2 linked regions of the Krasilnikovia cinnamomea genome follow. The protein of the gene in region 2 binds, or shares a complex with, the protein of the main gene of each other region. Links are inferred from orthologs where the notes say so. Each region holds a gene or a part of one and is shown on either strand. Other genes may lie near its edges.

Region 1 (4,173 bases), 1.1 Mb from region 2 along the record:
CTGAGCCCAGCCGTCGGAGGATGAGCGGCCCGGAACGGCAGAGGGCGCTCGCGGCGGCCGGTCAGCGTGATACGCGACCACCCGTAGGTGCGCTCGCCGGCCTCGGCCGGGGCTGCAACCTCGGTGCCGACGCGAGCGGGCCGTTGACGGGCCCGGCCGGTCGGGCGGCCGCCGCGAGCGGCCTACCGGACCAGGCTAGGGGAGCCGCGCAAGCACCCACAATGCCCACGGCCGGGGCTGAATTGGCACCCTCCGAACACGCCCGGCGCGTGCGGGGCACGGCGGAGGTCGGCGGGACCCGCGAAGTTGTCGGACCCCCGTCGTACCGTTGGCGTCATGGCGCTCGACATCCCTCGACTCGACGGCCGCTTCCAGGTCGTCAGCGACTATCAGCCCGCCGGGGACCAGCCGGCTGCCATCGACGAGCTGGAGCGCCGGGTGCGCGGCGGCGACCGGAACGTGGTACTGCTCGGCGCGACCGGCACGGGCAAGAGCGCGACCACGGCCTGGCTCATCGAGCGGCTGCAGCGGCCCGCCCTCGTGCTGGCTCCCAACAAGACCCTCTGCGCCCAGCTGGCCAAGGAGTTCCGCGAGCTGCTGCCGCACAACGCGGTCGAGTATTTCGTGAGCTACTACGACTACTACCAGCCCGAGGCGTACATCCCGCAGACCGACACCTACATCGAGAAGGACTCCTCGATCAACGAGGAGGTCGAGCGGCTGCGCCACTCGGCGACGATGTCGCTGCTGACCCGCCGCGACACGGTGGTCGTCGCCACGGTCAGCGCCATCTACGGCCTGGGCACCCCGCAGGAGTATCTCGACCGCAGCGTGACCGTGCGCGTCGGGGCGGAGATCGACCGCGACCAGTTGCTGCGCCGCCTCGTGGAAATCCAGTATTCGCGCAACGACATGGCGTTCCAGCGGGGCACGTTCCGGGTCCGGGGCGACACCCTGGAGATCATCCCGGCGTACGAGGAGCTCGCGGTGCGCGTCGAGCTGTTCGGTGACGAGGTGGAGAAGCTCTACTACCTGCACCCGCTGACCGGCGACATCGTCCGCGAGGTCGACCAGTTGATCATCTTCCCGGCGTCGCACTACGTGGCGGGCCCGGAGCGGATGGAGCGGGCGATCCGCGCCATCGAGGGTGAGCTGGAGGAGCGGCTCGCCGAGCTGGACCGGCAGGGCAAGCTGCTGGAGGCGCAGCGCCTGCGGATGCGCACCACCTACGACCTGGAGATGATGCGCCAGGTCGGCTTCTGCAACGGCATCGAGAACTACTCCATGCACATGGACGGCCGGACGTACGGCGAGCCGTCCTACACCCTGCTGGACTACTTCCCGGACGACTACGTCACGGTCATCGACGAGTCGCACGTGACGATCCCGCAGATCGGCGGCATGTACGAGGGCGACGCCTCCCGCAAGCGCATCCTCATCGAGCACGGTTTCCGGCTGCCCAGCGCCGCGGACAACCGGCCGTTGCGCTTCGACGAGTTCCTGGAGCGGGTCGGGCAGATGGTGTTCCTGTCCGCCACGCCGGGCCCGTGGGAGCTGCAGCAGTCCGCGGGGGAGTACGTCGAGCAGGTCATCCGGCCGACCGGCCTGGTCGATCCGCAGGTGGTGGTCAAACCGACCAAGGGCCAGATCGACGACCTCATGCACGAGATCAGGGAGCGTACGGACCGCGACGAGCGGGTCCTGGTCACCACGCTGACCAAGAAGATGGCTGAGGACCTCACCGACTACCTGCTGGAGAACGGCATCCGGGTGCGGTATCTGCACTCGGAGGTCGACACCCTGCGCCGGGTGGAACTGCTCAAGGAGCTGCGCAAGGGCGACTACGACGTGCTGGTCGGCATCAACCTGCTGCGCGAGGGCCTCGACCTGCCCGAGGTGTCCCTGGTCGCCATCCTGGACGCCGACAAGGAGGGCTTTCTGCGCAGCGGCCGCTCGCTGATCCAGACGATCGGCCGGGCGGCCCGCAACGTCTCCGGCGAGGTCCACATGTACGCCGACAAGATGACGCCGTCGATGCGCGACGCGATCGAGGAGACGGACCGCCGCCGGGCCAAGCAGATCGCCCACAACGAGGCCAACGGCATCAGCCCCGAACCGCTGCGCAAGAAGATCCACGACATCCTCGACGACATCTACCGGGAGGCCGAGGACACCGACACGGCGCTCGGCGGGCACGGCCCCGGCGGGCATGTCGTCGGCGGTGGCGGGCGGCAGATGTCCCGGGGCAAGGGTCCGGTGCCGGAGACGCGGTCCAAGGCACGCGGAGCGTCCCAGCCCGCCCGCGAGGGCATGGCCCGCGCCGAGCTGGCCCAGCTCATCCAGGATCTCAACGAGCAGATGCTGGCCGCCGCGCGCGAGCTGCAGTTCGAGCTGGCGGCCCGGATCCGGGACGAGATGGCCGAGCTGAAGAAGGAGCTGCGGGGCATGGACGTGGCGGGCGTGCGCTGATACCGCCACACCGCCCGGCGAGTCGTCAGCGCCGGGCGGGCCGGCTCAGGTGACGTCCGGCGTGACGTCGGTGAAGTGCTCGACGACGGGCGGGTTGGCAAAGTGCTTGCCGATGAGGGCACGCCACTGGTCGAAGCGTTCAGTGCGCCGGAAGTTCTCCTCGTGGGCGGCGACGCTGTCCCACTCGACCAGCAGTACGAACCGTGACGGTGACTCGATCCCGCGCGTCATGCGTACGAAGCGGCAGCCCGGGGTGCCCGCGAGCACCGGGTGCCCCTGCCGGTAGTCGGCGACGAACGCGTCCTCGTGGCCGGGCAGGACGTCGATGAGGGCGACTTCGAGAACCATGGTCGACACCCTAGACGACGATGATCACGCTATCCTCCTAGGATGCTCCACCGGCGGTGGTGCGGATCACGCGTGGTGATGCCGACTTGTCCGCGAATAGGCAATTAGCGAAAGAGAGCCTTCACACCCTTTCCGTGGCGGTGTGCAGAAACGGGCTCCCGTGGGCGAGAATGATGGGCGTAGGAGGGGAGTATTCCCCCGCGCCGGCGTCGTCAACACGGTCTCTGCCCCCAAGGCGGACCCGGTGCCGGTGGTCGCGTCCCCCCGAAGGGCGTGGCGGAAGAGACCTCCGACAGTCGCACGTCGCTGCGCTCCGTCGAACCGACGGCGTGGCGACGCATCGTGTCTGCCGGAGGTTTAGCTTTGAACGTTTCTGCCTGGGCGTGGATCGTCACCCTGGTCGCGCTGGCCGCAGTTCTCGCCGTAGACCTGCTGATCGTGGGCCGACGCCCACATGAGCCGAGTATGCGCGAGGCGGGCGGCTGGGTCACCCTGTATATCGGTCTTGCCCTGCTGTTCGGCCTCGGCGTGTGGGCCTGGTTCGGCGCCCGGTACGCGGGCGAGTTCTACACCGGCTGGCTGACCGAGTACAGCCTGTCGGTCGACAACCTCTTCGTCTTCGTGCTGATCATGGCCCGGTTCGCGGTGCCCCGGCAGTTCCAGCAGAAGGTACTGCTCATCGGCATCGTGCTGGCTTTGCTCATGCGTGGCGCCTTCATCGCCGCCGGAGCCGCGCTGATCGCACAGTTCTCGTGGATCTTCTACCTCTTCGGTGCGTTCCTGGTCTACACGGCGATCACGCTGGTCCGGCAGGGCGAGAACGACGAGGACGACTTCAAGGAGAACGTCCTCATCCGCTGGGCCAAGCGCGCCTTCCCGGTGTCGAGCTCGTACGACAGCGGGCGCATGACGATGATCGCCACCACTGGCCAGCGGATGTTCACGCCGATGCTGATCGTGATGATCGCGATCGGGACCACCGATCTGATCTTCGCCCTGGACTCGATCCCGGCGATCTTCGGCATCACCAAGGAGCCGTACCTGGTCTTCACCGCGAACGTGTTCGCGCTGATGGGCCTGCGCCAGCTGTACTTCCTGCTCGGCGGCCTGCTGCAGCGGCTGGTCTACCTCAACATCGGGCTCGCGGTGGTGCTGGGCTTCATCGGCGTCAAGCTGGTCCTCGAGGCGCTGCACACCAACCAGGTGCCGTTCATCAACGGCGGGCAAGGGGTGCCGTGGGCGCCCGAGATCCCAATCTGGCTGTCGCTGCTGGCCATCATCGGCACCCTGGCCGTGGCCACGGTCGCCAGCCTGGCCAAGTCGTCGCGCGACCGCCGCAAGGAACTGATCAACGCG
Region 2 (7,601 bases):
TGGACGTGTCGATCCAGGCCCAGGTCATCAACCTGCTGGAGGGCCTGCAGAACGAGTTCGGGCTCTCGTACATCTTCATCGCGCACGACCTGTCCGTGGTGCGGCACATCAGCGACCGGGTCGCGGTCATGTACCTGGGCAAGATCGTGGAGGAGGGCCGGGACGCGGAGATCTACGAGCGGGCGACCCACCCGTACACGCAGGCTCTGCTGTCGGCCGTGCCCGTGCCGGACCCGAGGCTGCGCGGCCGCCGCGCGCACATCGTGCTGGAGGGCGACGTGCCGTCGCCGGCGAACCCGCCGTCGGGGTGCCGGTTCCGCACCCGCTGCTGGAAGGCGCAGCCGGGGTGCGCCGAGCACGAGCCGCTGCTGCAGATCCGGGAGCGCTCGGCGCATCCGAGCGCCTGCCACTTCGCCGACCCGCGCCCGCTGCTGCCCCGCTGACCCCGCGCCGCCTGCGGGCGGCGGCGCGGTCAGAGCGGGCCGCGGCCGGCGCGCAGCAGCAGCAGGGCGACCTGGGTGCCGTCCGCGCCGAGGGCCTCGCGGAAGCGTTCGACGATCTCCCGCTCGCGGGAGAGCACCAGCCGGGTGCCGCCGGAGGCCATCCGGGTGCGGCCGACCTCCTGGGACAGCCGGGCCCGCTCCAGCCACAGGTCGATCAGGGCCTGGTCGATCTCGTCGATGCGCTCGCGGATCGTACGGATCTCGGTCGCGGCCTCGGACGCGGCGGCGCCGGTCGTTGTGTCCAGCGTGTCGGCGGTCATGTCGTGCTCCTCGGGTGCGTGCGACCCGGTCTGCCTGGCCCGGGCAGCATCAAGCCCCGGGCTGGGAAGCCCGGGGCTCGATGTAGGTCTGTCGTTCAGACGCGTCCTACGGCGGCCGGACTTCCGGTGCCATAGAAGAAAAATCGCGCCTGCTGGGTCACGCAGCCGAGTATGCCCTGGCTCCGGGCCGCTCCGCAAGGAAACGGCCCGGAGGGTGGGAATCAGGGCGTGGTCGTGATCCGGTCGACCGGGCCGGGTGCGACCGGCGCGCCGGCACCGAGGTACGCGATCAGCGCGTCGACGTCGAAGCCGGGGGCGGTGGCGCGGTCCGTGCCCGCCGTGAGGTTGGTGAACCCGTCACCGCCGTTGGCCAGGAAGTCGTTGGACGTGACCCGGTAGGTGGCCGCCGGGTCGATCGCCACGCCGTCGAGCTTGAGGTCCCGGACCTTGCTGCCCGGCGCCGCCGAGGCGCTCCACGTGTACGTGAACCCCTTGGACACCTGGAGGATCTTCTGGGTGGTCTGCCCGCCGAAGCCGACGAACTGCTGTTCCAGCACGTTCTTGAGCTGCGCGCCGGTCAGCGTCTGGGTGACGACCAGGTTGTTGAACGGCTGCACCGTGAACGCCTCGCCGTACGTGACCTGGCCGTTCGGCTCGCCGCCCGAGCTGGCCTCGGCGTCGAAGTCGGCGCGGATGCCACCCGGGTTCATCAGCGCGAGTTGTGCACCCTGGCTGCGGGTGTACGCGAGCTGGCCGTCCGCGATGACGTCGCCGAGCGGGCTCTCCCCGGCCGGGGTGGGGGTGCGGACGATGTCGGCGGTGATCGCGCCGACGACGCGGTTGGCGATCGGGGCCACCGCCGTCCGGTACTTGTCCGCGACCTTCTTCGCCGCCGGGTCCACCGTGTCGGGGTTCTTCAGGAAGACGCCCTTGGCGTCCTTGAGCCAGCCGCCGTTGCCGTCGGGCACGCCGTTCTCGACGACGACGTTGTGGGCGCTGACCTCGGCGAACCGGCCGGTGCGCCGGTCCAGGGTGTAGTCGATGTCCGTGATCAGCTGGCCGTTGCTGCCGGCGCTGGTGACCACGGAGGTCCCGGCGCGGTTCGGCAGCGTGCACGAGTAGAACCGGTGGGTGTGGCCGGAGACGACCAGGCTGAACTCGGGGTTGAGCCCGGCCACGATCGGCAGGAGCGGCCCGGAGAAGTTGGCGCAGTCCGACACCCCGGGGGTGGCGCCGGTGGGCGGGTTCTGCTGGCCGCCCTCGTGCACGAGCAGCACCTGCGCCTTGACGCCGAACAGCTTCAGCAGGCTGCCCCACTTGTTGGCGGTCTCGACCTCGTCGGCGAAGCGTACGTTCTTGATGCCGGCCGGGTTGACGATGCCGGCCGTGCCCTCCAGGGTCAGGCCGACGAAGCCGACCGGCACGCCGCCGACGAACCGGATGTCGATCGGCGGCAGGATCGGCAGGCCGGTCTTCTTGTTGATCGTGTTGGCGGCCAGGTACGTGAAGTCCGCACCGCCGAAGCCGTCGCCGTCCTGGCAACCGTCGACCGGGTGGCACCCGCCGCGCTGCAACCGCAGCAGCTCGGCGACGCCCTCGTCGAACTCGTGGTTGCCGACCGAGCTGATCTGCAGCCCGATCTCGTTCATCAGCTCGATCGTCGGCTCGTCGTGGAACGCGGCGCTGACCAGCGGGGTGCCGCCGACCAGGTCACCGGCGCCGACCGTCATGGTCTTGCGACCCTCGTCGGCGGCCTCGGCGCGCAGCTTCTTCAGCCAGGTGGCGAGGTACTCGACGCCGCCGGCGGGGACGCCGTTGACGGCCGCGCCGCTGCCGCCGGGCGGGTCGATGGCGCCGTGGAAGTCGTTGTAGCTGAGGAACTGGCCCTTGACGGTGGCGCCCAGGGGCAGCCCGGCCGAGACGCCGGCGGGGGCGAGCCCGGGCAGCGGCGCGGCCAGTACGTCAGGGCGCGGGTTCGGGGCCGCGGCGGCGGCGCTGCTCTGGGTCAGGGGCAGGGTGGCCGCGACTGCCAGAGCGAGGGCGGACGCCGCGAGGTGGCGAAGCGCAGCCCTGCCGCGAAGGCGAGGGTGGTTCATGTTATCGGTCTCCCGGTAGGGGGTGCGGTCCAGTTGATCGTCCACAGCCTCGTGCATCGATGCTGGTCACCGCTACCTCTGCCGGGTGACAACTCGATTGCGAGCGTCTGGCCCGGGCGGCGGGGGGCCCGCGCGGCGGCGAACCTGTCGGTGCCGCGACATAGACTTGCTCCCGCGATGCTAGCCCTTCCTGAGAACACACCGCCCTTGTTCGCCGCGCCCGCCGCGCAGGGGTCACCCGCGCCGCGCTCGCCCGCGCCACGGACCTCCCCCGAAGCGCTGCTGACCGGCCTGAACGGCCCGCAGCGCGACGCCGTGACCCACGCCGGGTCGCCGCTGCTGATCGTGGCGGGCGCCGGGTCCGGCAAGACCCGCGTGCTCACCCACCGGATCGCCTACCTGCTGGCCGAGCGGGACGTGCACCCGGGCCAGATCATCGCGATCACCTTCACCAACAAGGCCGCCGGTGAGATGAAGGAGCGGGTGGCCGCCCTGGTCGGCCCGCGCGCCCGGCTCATGTGGGTGTCGACGTTCCACTCCGCCTGCGTGCGCATTCTGCGCGCCGAGCACGAGCACGCCGGGCTCAAGAGCACCTTCTCCATCTACGACGCGGACGACTCCCGGCGCCTCATGCAGCTGGTGACCCGCGAGCTCGACCTCGACCCGAAGCGCTACCCGGCCCGCGGCCTGGCCGCCCAGGTGTCGAACCTGAAGAACGAGCTGGTCGAGCCGGACGACTTCGCGGCCCGCGCCAAGGGCCCGGTCGAACGGGCACTCGCCGAGGCGTACACGCTGTATCAGCGCCGCCTGAAGGAGGCGCACGCGCTGGACTTCGACGACATCATCATGACCACCGTGCACCTGCTGCAGTCGCACCCGCACGTCGCGGAGGCCTACCGGCGGCGGTTCCGGCACGTGCTGGTGGACGAGTACCAGGACACCAACCACGCGCAGTACATGCTGGTCAAGGAGCTGGTCGGCCCGGCCGAGGGAGAGCTGCCGCCGGGGGAGCTGTGCGTGGTCGGCGACGCGGACCAGTCGATCTACGCGTTCCGCGGCGCCACCATCCGCAACATCCTGGAGTTCGAGCGCGACTACCCGAACGCCCGCACCATCCTGCTGGAGCAGAACTACCGCTCCACCCAGACCGTCCTGTCCGCCGCGAACGCGGTGATCGACCGCAACACCTCCCGCAAGCCCAAGCGGCTCTGGAGCGACCAGGGCGCGGGCGAGCAGATCGTCGGGTACGTGGCCGACACCGAGCACGCCGAGGCCGACTGGGTGGCCCGGGAGATCGACCGGCTCTGCGACCACGATCGGGTGCGCCCCGGCGACGTGGCGGTGTTCTACCGCACCAACGCCCAGTCCCGGGTGTTCGAGGAGGTGTTCATCCGGGTCGGGCTGCCGTACAAGGTGGTCGGCGGGGTGCGCTTCTACGAGCGCAAGGAGGTCCGTGACGCGCTGGCGTACCTGCGGGCCGTGGTCAACGACGACGACACCGTGAGCATCCGGCGGGTCCTGAACACCCCGCGCCGCGGCATCGGCGACCGGGCCGAGGCGTGCGTGGAGGCACTGTCCACCCGCGACCGGATCTCGTTCGGCCAGAGCCTGCGCAAGGCCAAGGAGGCGCCGGGCATCTCCACCCGCGCGGCGAACTCCATCGCGGAGTTCGTGGCACTGCTCGACGAGGTGCGCGAGCTGTCCCGCACGGCCCCGCCCGAGGAGGTGCTCGAAGCGGTGCTGCAGCGCTCCGGCCTGCTGTCCGAGCTGGAGGAGAGCCTGGACCCGCAGGACGCGGGCCGGGTGGAGAACCTGCAGGAACTGGTCAGCGTGGCCCGGGAGTACACCGAGCGGGTGGAGGCGCAGGCCACCGACCCGGATGCGCCCGGCGCCACCCTGGAGGGCTTCCTGGAGCAGGTGGCCCTGGTCGCCGACGCCGATCAGGTGCCCACGGACGACCCGGAGCATCAGGGCGTCGTCACCCTGATGACGCTGCACACGGCCAAGGGCCTGGAGTTCCCGGTGGTGTTCCTGACCGGGTTGGAGGACGGGGTCTTCCCGCACATGCGGGCGCTGGGCGACAACACCGAGCTGGAGGAGGAACGGCGGCTGGCGTACGTGGGGATCACCCGCGCCCGGCAGCGCCTCTACCTGTCCCGGGCGGTGACCCGCTCGGCCTGGGGCCAGCCGCAGTACAACCCGCCGTCGCGGTTCACCGACGAGCTGCCGACCGAGCTGGTCCGCTGGGAGCGCACCGGCGGGTCGTACACGTCCTGGTCCGGTACCGGCGGCGGGGTCGGCGGGCGCGGCGGCGGTGACCGGGCCCGGGGTGGCGGCTTCGCCGGGGGCACCCCGAAGGCGCGGGAGTTGGCGGGCCGCCTCGGCATCGACGCCAGCCGCCTGGCCACGGCCAGCGACCTGAAGCAGCCCCCCAAGGTGGCGGCGGGCGACCGGGTCAACCACCAGCGGTACGGCCTGGGCCGGGTGGTCACGGTCGAGGGGCACGGCCCGGGCGCCCGGGCCCAGATCGACTTCGGCGACCAGGTGATGTGGCTGGTGCTGCGGCACGCGCCACTGGAGAAGCTCTAGCCGAGGGGCCCGAGCCGGTCAGTCCTTCGGCGGACCGGCGGGCTCCCCGCAGCCGCCGATGTCGACGCCGCGCTGGCGCATCCACGCGGTGGGCTCGACGGGGTTCTTGTAGCGCCCCTCGTGCACCTCGAAGTGCAGGTGCGGCCCCGTGGAGTGGCCGGTGGAGCCCTCGTTGCCGATCTGGTCACCGGCCTTGACCCGCTGGCCCGCTTTCACCGTGATCTTGGACATGTGCCCGTAGTGGGTGAGGTAGCCGTTGCCGTGGTCGATGAGCACGGCGTTGCCGTACCCCTCGGCGGGCCCGGCGGTCACGACCAGGCCCGCACCGGCGGCCCGGATCGGGGTGCCGTCCGGCGCGGCCAGGTCGACGCCCTCGTGCATGCGGCCCCAGCGCTCGCCGAAGCAGGACGTGGTGGTGGCCCCGGGCATGGGGTTGACCCAGGCGACCACGGGCACCGGCTTGGCCTTGCGGCGCGGCGCCTGCCACGACAGGCCGCCGTTGCCGGACTGGCCTCCGGAGGCGGCGGGCTGCGGCGTGGTGCCGGGCAGCACCGTGATCGGGGCGCCGGGCAGTCCCGCGACGCCGGCCTGCCCCGGGGTGGGCATTCCGGTGGCAGCCCCGGCGGGCACGCCCCCGGCCGGGGTGGTCGGGCTGACGGGGGTCGGGGCGGGGCTGACCTGGGTCCGGGCGGCGGGATGCAGATTCGCCTTGGCGGCGGCAGTCGCGGCCCCGTACGAACTCGCGGCGGCGGCGGAAACACCCGCGACGCCGACTCCGGCGACGAGCGCGGCGGCGGTCACCACGTACCGGTTGCGCTCGCCGACGACCAGCGGCACCAGCGGGGTACGGGGAGCGCGATGGCTGTGCAGCGCATCGGTACGGCGGTGCCGGCCACCCGCCTGGTGCTTCGCTCGATGCTGCACGGTGCGAAGCCCTCCCTGGATCCGGTTCCTTGTCCGACAATTTCCTGTCGGCGACGCCCGGCGGACCATGAGGAGAGGGCAAATGTGACGTCGCTTACCTCCCGGGTTGCACCCGAGATGCGACGCAGATGAGCGGTGGCTCAGGAGGCTTCGGAGGCCAGCCCGGCGTAGATCGACTCGACCTGGAGCTTGATGTCGACGCCCCGGTCCCGCAGGAAGGTGATCGGGTCGGTCGGGTTGCCGTGCACGTGGATCTCGAGGTGCAGGTGGGTGCCGTACGAATAGCCGGTGTTGCCGACCTCACCGATGACCTGACCGGCCTTGACGACGTCACCGGTCTTGACCAGCACCCGGCGGGAGTGCCCGTAGATCGTCTCGGTGCCGTCCGGGCTCTGGATCGTGATCGAGTAGCCGTAGGCGCCGTTGTAGCCGGCGGCGGTCACCGTGCCCCCGTGCACCGCCTTGTACGGCACCCCCTCGGGGGCGGCCAGGTCGATGCCGGCGTGCAGCTTGCCGAAGCGGACCCCGTACGGCGAGGTGAAGGTGTACTCGTCGAGGGGCAGCAGCCAGACGTCCTCGGCCTTCACCTCGCTGGCCTTGGCCGCCTTGTCGGTGCCGCGCTGCTGGCTCCGGGAGGCGCGGCCGGGGTCGGCGGCGCGGTCGGCGATCTGGCTGGAGGCGGCGGAGGCGTTCTCGAGGTTGTGCAGGACGGTCGGGCTGACCGCCTTGGCGTCCGGGAAGTTACCGGCGCCCATGGCGACGACACCGGCTCCAACGAAGGCGGAGGCGGCGACGTAGGCGTAACGGCTGCGCGGAGGGGTGGGAACGCGGCGTCGGCCGCGGTAGCGATCGGGCTCAGACGACAAGCGCTGGCGCACGAATCAGACCCTCCGTCGTTGACAACAAGGCGGCCGCCATCAGGCGAGTAACACCAGGTGAACGGTGGCTGGCCGAGCCGTCGGTTCGGGGTTAACCGGTTGACAGCCGTGGGCCACGGTAACGAAACGCAACGCGCGTCACAAGTCGCAGCGCCAATTCCCTGACACTTTCCGGGACGTATTCGACTGCTAATGTCCGACTTCGTGACCTTTTCTGATCGACCTCGTTGCTAGCGCTGTGTAACTGCCTCCCGAGCAGATAGTCATGTGATCCGGAATACGCTTTCGGGTGCTTGCTCCGCGCGGAAGAGTGCACCGCACGCCGACCGGTAGTACGGAGCGATCGCTTCC

Evidence for each region. Proteins that work in one complex are often made in the same cells at the same time.
Region 1: the proteins of pcrA (region 2) and uvrB are in contact, whole or in part, in a crystal structure (PDB 7EGT), measured with the Thermus thermophilus proteins. The link is inferred for Krasilnikovia cinnamomea from one-to-one orthologs. Residues at the interface, in WP_096412145.1 of Thermus thermophilus: His654, Arg656, Phe657, Gln666, Asp668, Glu669, Lys680, Arg681, Leu682, Ser683, Lys685, Tyr686, Ala687; in WP_096411307.1 of Thermus thermophilus: Glu23, Leu25, Arg26, Asp27, Gly28, Glu29, Arg30, Phe31, Arg55, Glu326, Asp327, Phe328, Glu379, Ser382, Gln383, His398, Gly400, Arg401.

Annotation. Positions count from the first base shown.
Region 1 is NZ_SHKY01000001.1:5,345,555-5,349,727, forward strand. The notes cover bases 1-2,902. They hold uvrB (excinuclease ABC subunit UvrB), read left to right. Parts: upstream 1-336; coding sequence 337-2,469; downstream 2,470-2,902. Other genes in these bases: coaE (dephospho-CoA kinase), read left to right, coding at 1-4; EV385_RS24465 (antibiotic biosynthesis monooxygenase family protein), read right to left, coding at 2,515-2,817. In the rest of the region: EV385_RS24470 (TerC family protein), read left to right, coding at 3,181-4,173. UniProt on the Escherichia coli protein: The UvrABC repair system catalyzes the recognition and processing of DNA lesions. A damage recognition complex composed of 2 UvrA and 2 UvrB subunits scans DNA for abnormalities.
Region 2 is NZ_SHKY01000001.1:4,234,327-4,241,927, forward strand. What follows is about bases 2,706-5,742. They hold pcrA (DNA helicase PcrA), read left to right. Parts: upstream 2,706-3,036; coding sequence 3,037-5,448; downstream 5,449-5,742. Other genes in these bases: EV385_RS19250 (bifunctional metallophosphatase/5'-nucleotidase), read right to left, coding at 2,706-2,859; EV385_RS35725 (M23 family metallopeptidase), read right to left, coding at 5,467-5,742. In the rest of the region: EV385_RS19240 (ABC transporter ATP-binding protein), read left to right, coding at 1-443; EV385_RS19245 (chorismate mutase), read right to left, coding at 473-763; more of EV385_RS19250, read right to left, coding at 985-2,705; more of EV385_RS35725, read right to left, coding at 5,743-6,372; EV385_RS19265 (M23 family metallopeptidase), read right to left, coding at 6,513-7,250. UniProt on the Escherichia coli protein: A helicase with DNA-dependent ATPase activity. Unwinds DNA duplexes with 3'-5' polarity. Translocates on single-stranded DNA with 3'-5' polarity. Initiates unwinding more efficiently from a nicked substrate than double-stranded DNA.